3 regions of the Undibacterium sp. Rencai35W genome follow, and region 2 is predicted to be linked to each of the others. Evidence: predicted binding sites of a transcription regulator. Region 2 holds the regulator's gene; each other region holds the start of a gene.
The links. The regulator HrcA, encoded in region 2, represses chaperone genes, less so after heat shock. The targets are predictions, from matches to a motif close to TTAGCACTCNNNNNNNNNGAGTGCTAA.

Region 1 (2,276 bases), on a different contig from region 2:
AATTACTATCAGCCACTCAATCCATGGACAAAACAATGGTATCGCTGAATTTCAAACTCGCAGATTCTCATGCGCACAGAAAAGAAATTCTGAGCATTAATAATGAATACATGACTTGGGTCGTAGCTGGAATTGAAGCCTCATTCGGCATACCGGTCGCAGACCTGCTCGGCATGTCCGTTCCTGAATATGGCGAAAGTGTGATCGACAAAGTATGCGGCGATACGCCACCGCGCGGTGCTTTCTATCTGGTGGAACTGGATGATGAATTAGCTGGCATGGTCGGCTTGCGCTACCTTAGCGCTGGTATCGCTGAAATTAAACGTTTATACATCCGCCCAGATTTTCGCGGCAAACACCTCGGAAAAACTTTTTTATGCAAAATACTCAGCGATGCTAAAGCATTCGGATATCAACGTGTCGTTCTTGATACCGCCCCTTTCATGCTATCCGCTCAGCATCTCTACAAAGCCATAGGATTCAATGACTGCGCTCCCTACGAAGGAACCGAAGTAGCGAGGTCCTTGCAGAACAACTGGCATTTTATGGAGATGGATTTGAACAAAATAACACTGAATCAAACGACATCCGAGCAGTAACTAGACGCTCATATTCATCACCTCATTGTCACTGCCTCACTTTCGATTGCGCAATACTTCACCAATAAAAATGCAGACAGGTGAGGCCTGGCGCCGATTTGGATAACAAAGACGACCGTCCCGGAATTCGGATGCCAACGTCAGCATTCAGGAATCAGAGTTCAGCCAATCATCCATAAAATTAAAACAAAACGCTTACCGCCAGGCAGATACTAAGCTTTGCATTACCTCGCCGCAATTGAAACTCAAATGAATTCCGGCCGCCAAATAATCAGGCTAAGCAACTGATTATTAAAGTATTTTCAATAAATTCGACGAATCGGTCTTGAAATAGACGCCCCTCGCCCATATAATTAGCACTCGTCGGGAGAGAGTGCTAATAACACCTCGCTCACTTAAGAATTTACGTGTAGCTATATCTGGTCAGCGATTCACTTTTCTGCCCAATTGCAAATAGAGCTACACATTATTTTGTAAAACCATTGCTATTTATAGCTAATCAAAAGGAGTTTGTATGAACCTTCGTCCCCTGCACGATCGCATTATCGTCAAGCGTCTGGATCAGGAAACAAAAACTGCATCCGGTATCGTATTGCCTGACGCAGCTGCTGAAAAACCAGATCAAGGTGAAGTACTCGCTGTTGGTAACGGCAAAGTGCTGGAAAACGGCTCTGTACGCGCATTAGAAGTCAAAGTGGGCGACCGCGTCCTGTTTGGCAAATACTCTGGTCAAGCAGTCAAAGTTGACGGTAACGAAGTTCTGGTGATGCGTGAAGAAGACATCTTCGCGATCGTACAGAAGTAATCCCTACCCGTATCACAATCCCATTCAAGATTCTGGAGATTTAACATGGCAGCTAAACAAGTAATTTTCGGCGATGATGCACGCGCCAAGATCGTTAATGGCGTGAATATTCTCGCTAACGCAGTTAAAGTAACATTAGGTCCTAAAGGCCGTAACGTTGTTCTGGAGCGCTCTTTTGGCGCACCTACAGTCACTAAAGACGGTGTTTCAGTCGCTAAAGAAATCGAACTGAAAGACAAGCTGGAAAACATGGGTGCACAACTGGTGAAAGAAGTGGCTTCCCGCACTTCTGACAACGCTGGTGACGGTACAACAACAGCGACCGTTCTGGCACAAGCCATCGTTCGTGAAGGTTTCAAATATGTAGCAGCTGGTTTCAACCCAACTGACTTGAAACGCGGTATCGACAAAGCGGTTACAGCCATCGTTGCTGAAATCAAGACTCTGTCCAAGCCAACAACAACCAACAAAGAAATCGCTCAAGTTGGTTCCATCTCTGCCAACTCCGATGCAAACATCGGCGACATCATTGCCAAGGCAATGGACAAAGTCGGCAAAGAAGGCGTGATCACTGTTGAAGATGGTAAATCTTTGGACAATGAGTTGGACATCGTTGAAGGTATGCAGTTTGACCGTGGCTATCTGTCACCGTACTTCATCAACAATCCAGAAAAACAATCTGTTATCCTGGAAAACCCGTTCATCCTGTTGTTCGACAAAAAAATCTCGAACATCCGTGACCTGCTGCCAGTATTGGAACAAGTTGCAAAATCCGGTCGCCCACTGCTGATCATCGCTGAAGATGTCGATGGCGAAGCACTGGCAACTCTGGTTGTGAACAACATCCGTGGCATCCTGAAAACTGCTGCTGT
Region 2 (2,276 bases):
CGTGGTGAAATTCGCTACATAGATCATGAAGCGGCCATTCTGAGTAACGCTGATCATATTCGCGTGAGTCAGCTCTTTTAAGTGAAAAGAGAGTGACGACGGCGCAATTCCCAGATTCTCGCTAATTTTGCTAGCGATCAGGCCGTCAGGACCGCTTTGTACCAGCAGGCGAAAAATAGCAAGCCTGGAATCTTGTGCGATCGCGGCAAGTGCGGCAACGGCTTGTTTGGTTTCCATGATGTCCCTTTTAATTCAATAATTCTATATTGATTGAAATATCAAAGTAAACGGATTTTTACTTTCTTTATTTACGGTTCTTTTCTTACGATTCATTTTTCACCATAGATTTTTATGCCATTCATCTCTCACTGACATAGAATATCTTTATGGAACTTGATATCCGCGCACAAACATTATTGAAAGCCCTGGTAGAACGCTACATTGCTGATGGCCAGCCGGTAGGTTCCCGGGCCTTGTCTAAAATTTCCGGTCTGGAGTTATCACCTGCGACCATCCGCAATGTGATGGCGGATCTCGAAGAGATGGGTTTCGTGGCGAGTCCGCACACTTCGGCAGGACGTGTTCCTACACCGCGGGGATATCGTGTTTTTGTCGATAAATTGCTGACGGTACAAGAAATTGACGGTACCGCGCTGGAATCCCGGATGCAGGCGAATGTATTTGCCAATTCACCGCAAAAAATCATCTCGAATGCTGCCCAGGTTTTATCGTCGCTGTCGCAATTTGCCGGAGTCGTGATGACGCCGCGACATGAATCTATTTTTCAGCAAGTGGAGTTTTTGCGCTTGTCTGAAAAAAGGATTTTGCTGGTTGTGGTTGCGCCGAACGGCGAGGTACATAATCGCTTGTTGCTGACCGATGTTGACTACAATGCTTCGCAATTGGTACAGGCAGCAAACTATCTGAATCAGAATTTTGGCGGCTTGAGTTTTGAAGATGCCCGGTTGCGTATCAACAGCGAATTACGTCAGTTGCAAAACGATATGACGCGTCTGATGCAGGCGGCTGTCGAGGCGGGTAGCGACGCGATGTCGGATCAGTCTGATGAAGTCGTGATTTCCGGTGAACGCAATTTGTTGAACGTCCAGGATCTGTCGAATAACATGACTTCTTTGCGTAAACTATTTGATATGTTCGAACAAAAAACCGGCCTGATGCAGTTGCTGGATGTGTCGAGTAAGGCAACTGGCGTGCAGATTTTTATCGGTGGTGAATCGCAGTTGGTGCCGATGGACGAAATGAGTATTGTCACTGCGCCCTATGGCGTGAACGGCAAAATTGTAGGTACTCTGGGTGTAATTGGTCCGACACGCATGGCGTATGAGCGTGTCATTCCGATTGTAGATATTACGGCGAAATTACTTTCTAATGCCTTAGGTTCTGTGAACAATTAACTTGTCGTGGTGATGGCATCGTGATTGTGATCAGACATTCAGTCAGTGAAGATACGTATGCATAACAAAGACATCTCTATTTTGATCGTTGATGACAACGAAGCGACGCGTGAAGTGTTACGTGTCATCCTGCGCAGCGAGGCTTACAACGTGATCGGTGAGGCGGCTGACGGCAGTACTGGTTTGGAGATGGCGGTCAAGTTAAAGCCAAAAATCATTTTGCTTGATGTGGTGATGCCTAAAATCAGCGGACTGGAAATTTTGCCAAAGATTAAAGAAGCGTTGCCAGACGTGAAGGTGCTGATGGTCACCGCGAATAAGGATCAGGATACGGTAAGTGAGGCGGTTAAAGCAGGCATCCATGGCTTCATTGTGAAACCGTTTAATGCACAGCGTGTGCTGGATACCGTCGCCAGTGTGGTTGTAAAGTTAGGTAAATAGCGCCTTATGCTTTACGTGCTTTGTGTTCGCAATTGACTTTTGTGCAGTTGCCATACAGCGCTAGAGCATGCTCTGCAATAGTAAAGCCGCGCTCCTGGGCGACCGCTTGCTGGCGTTTTTCAATTTGTTCATCAAAGAACTCTTCCACCAGACCGCAGTCCAAGCAGACCAGATGGTCATGGTGCGTACCTTCGTTCAGCTCAAAAATTGCCTTGCCAGTTTCAAAATGATTGCGATGTAGCAAGCCGGCTTGTTCAAACTGAGTCAGAACGCGATACACCGTTGCCAGTCCGACGTCCATATTTTCGTTGAGCAGGATTTTATAGACGTCTTCTGCTGTCAGATGACGAATCGAACTGTTTTGGAAAATTTCCAGAATTTTCAATCTTGGCAAAGTCGCCTTGAGGCCGCTGGATTTGA
Region 3 (2,276 bases), on a different contig from region 2:
GGGAGTTGATGTGGTACAAGTGGATTCTGCCTGGGTAAAACGATTGGCTGCACTGGTGCAGGTATTGCAGCTATCTTTACTCTTTCTGGCGATTACACTAAGTGTGGTCGTGGTCGTGGTGATTTTTAATGCCACGCGCTTGCAGGTGATTTCCCATCAGGCAGAAATTGCGATTGCCCGTTTATTAGGCGCAACCAATAGCTTCATCCATAGACCTTACTACTATACCGGCGCTTTATTGGGGTTTCTTGCCGGTGGCATCGCTTTGGGTTTAATTGCCCTGTCTTTGCGCCCGCTCAATCAAGCCATTGCAGAATTTGCTAAGTTATATGCATCGGAGTTTCACTTAGTACCGCTGGGACTGGTAGCCAGCATAGTATTGCTTGCAACCAGCGTCGTGCTCGGACTATGTGGTGCCTTTCTATCGGTGAGAAGACAGCTATCGCGGCTGACCTGATTAATGATCAATCCAAGAGGAATTGCGAGGGGGGTGCCGATACGCACTTACTTCCAAATAATCCGAAACTTTTTTCTTAAATACCCCTCTAATTATCAATAGCAGTTTCAAATTAACCATTATTTTTTAATATAGTTTTTCTATATTAAGCATATAAATTTCGAGTATTAGCACTCAACTCAAGAGAGTGCTAATATAAGAACTTGAAATTGGTGGTTTAGCCCAAAACTGTGGCTAAATCGGCAGCAAATAGGGAGGAAGAATGAATCAATCATCGACATCTGTGATGCCATCTTCGGATAGCACAGCGCTCGCTTTAGGCTTTACTGGCAGTCTGGGTAATATTGACGCCTATATTTCAGCGGTGAACCGCTTGCCTATGCTCACGCACGAGCAAGAGATCGATCTGGCGAAAAAACTTACCCAAAATAATGATTTGAGCGCCGCCCAACAACTGGTTATGTCGCACTTGCGCCTGGTTGTATCCATCGCCCGCGGGTACCTCGGTTATGGCTTGCCACATGCTGATTTGATTCAAGAAGGCAATATTGGTCTGATGAAAGCCGTGAAACGCTTCGATCCTGATCAGGGTGTGCGCCTTGTGTCCTATGCGATGCACTGGATCAAAGCAGAAATGCATGAGTACATTTTGAAAAACTGGCGCTTGGTCAAAGTGGCGACGACTAAAGCACAACGTAAATTATTCTTTAATCTTCGTAGTCATAAAGAAGGTTTAGATTCAATGTCACCTAAACAGGTTGATGCATTGGCTAAAACTCTGGATGTCAAACGCGAAGAAGTCATCGAAATGGAAATGCGCTTATCCGGAAGAGATATTGCTCTGGATGCGCCAACTGACGATGACGACGATAAGTTTGCACCTATCGCGTATCTGAAAACAGAAAGCGAAGAACCAACCCGTGTTTTGGAAGCCCGTCAACGTGATCGTTTGCAAAGCGAAGGCTTAGAAAGCGCCTTGTCCAAACTTGATGCGCGCTCGCGTCACATCGTCGAGTCACGGTGGTTAAAAAATGATGATGGTTCTGGCTCAACATTACATGAATTAGCTGATGAGTATGGCGTTTCTGCGGAACGTATCCGCCAGATCGAAAGCGCTGCATTGAAGAAGATGAAAGGCGCTTTGGCTAGTTTTGCATGATCTGGAATCAGCCTAAATAAAAAGCACTCCAAGGAGTGCTTTTTTTATTGCAGAAGTAATTTCAGATCGTGGACAATCGGTTCAGCGCCCTGTCCATGACGCAAAAACAAGCGTATTCGTCCCTCAGGATCAAATACATAGCTACCTGCAGTGTGATCCATCGTGTAGGAACCTGGCGTCTTTCCCGGCACTTTTTGGTAATACACTTTAAAATCTTTCGCGACCTTAGCCGTGGCTGCCGCATCACCGTACATTCCTAGAAATCTGCGATCAAAATTAGGCACATATGCAGCTAATAAAGCCTGCGTGTCGCGCTCTGGATCAACCGTCACAAACAAGACCTGTACCTTATCGGATAAGGTTCCCAATTGCTTCATTACTGTCGCCATTTCAGCCATGGTTGTAGGACAGACATCCGGGCATTGTGTGTAGCCAAAAAAGATGACGACAGCCTTCCCTTTAAAATCAGACAGGGTGCGTGCTTTGCCGTTGTGATCAGTCAAGGAAAAGTCTTTGGCGTAGTCCAGACCCGTCAAGTCCGTATTTGTAAACTGTGGAGCAGGTTTGCTGCATGCCACCATGAATAACATCAGCAGCACGCTGGCAAAGCGAATTAATGGAGTCATAATTTAATGTAGTGATCGACCAGCAATGCAGCAA

Region 1: groES (co-chaperone GroES) is a predicted target of HrcA. The motif match lies at 953-979, and genes of this name have one in related genera.
Region 3: rpoH (RNA polymerase sigma factor RpoH) is a predicted target of HrcA. The motif match lies at 625-651, and genes of this name have one in related genera.

The regions. Positions count from the first base shown of each region.
Region 1 covers NZ_JBMPPC010000002.1:52,490-54,765, forward strand. Annotated here, with positions in the region: gene ACO0K3_RS04205 (GNAT family N-acetyltransferase) at 111-599, shown strand; gene groES (co-chaperone GroES) at 1,114-1,404, shown strand; gene groL (chaperonin GroEL) at 1,450-2,276, shown strand, end outside.
Region 2 covers NZ_JBMPPC010000005.1:180,178-182,453, forward strand. Annotated here, with positions in the region: gene ACO0K3_RS12700 (ArsR/SmtB family transcription factor) at 1-237, opposite strand, end outside; gene hrcA (heat-inducible transcriptional repressor HrcA) at 387-1,415, shown strand; gene ACO0K3_RS12710 (response regulator) at 1,473-1,856, shown strand; gene fur (ferric iron uptake transcriptional regulator) at 1,861-2,276, opposite strand, start outside.
Region 3 covers NZ_JBMPPC010000007.1:150,556-152,831, forward strand. Annotated here, with positions in the region: gene ACO0K3_RS15780 (cell division protein FtsX) at 1-457, shown strand, start outside; gene rpoH (RNA polymerase sigma factor RpoH) at 720-1,616, shown strand; gene ACO0K3_RS15790 (SCO family protein) at 1,661-2,206, opposite strand; gene cyoE (heme o synthase) at 2,239-2,276, opposite strand, start outside.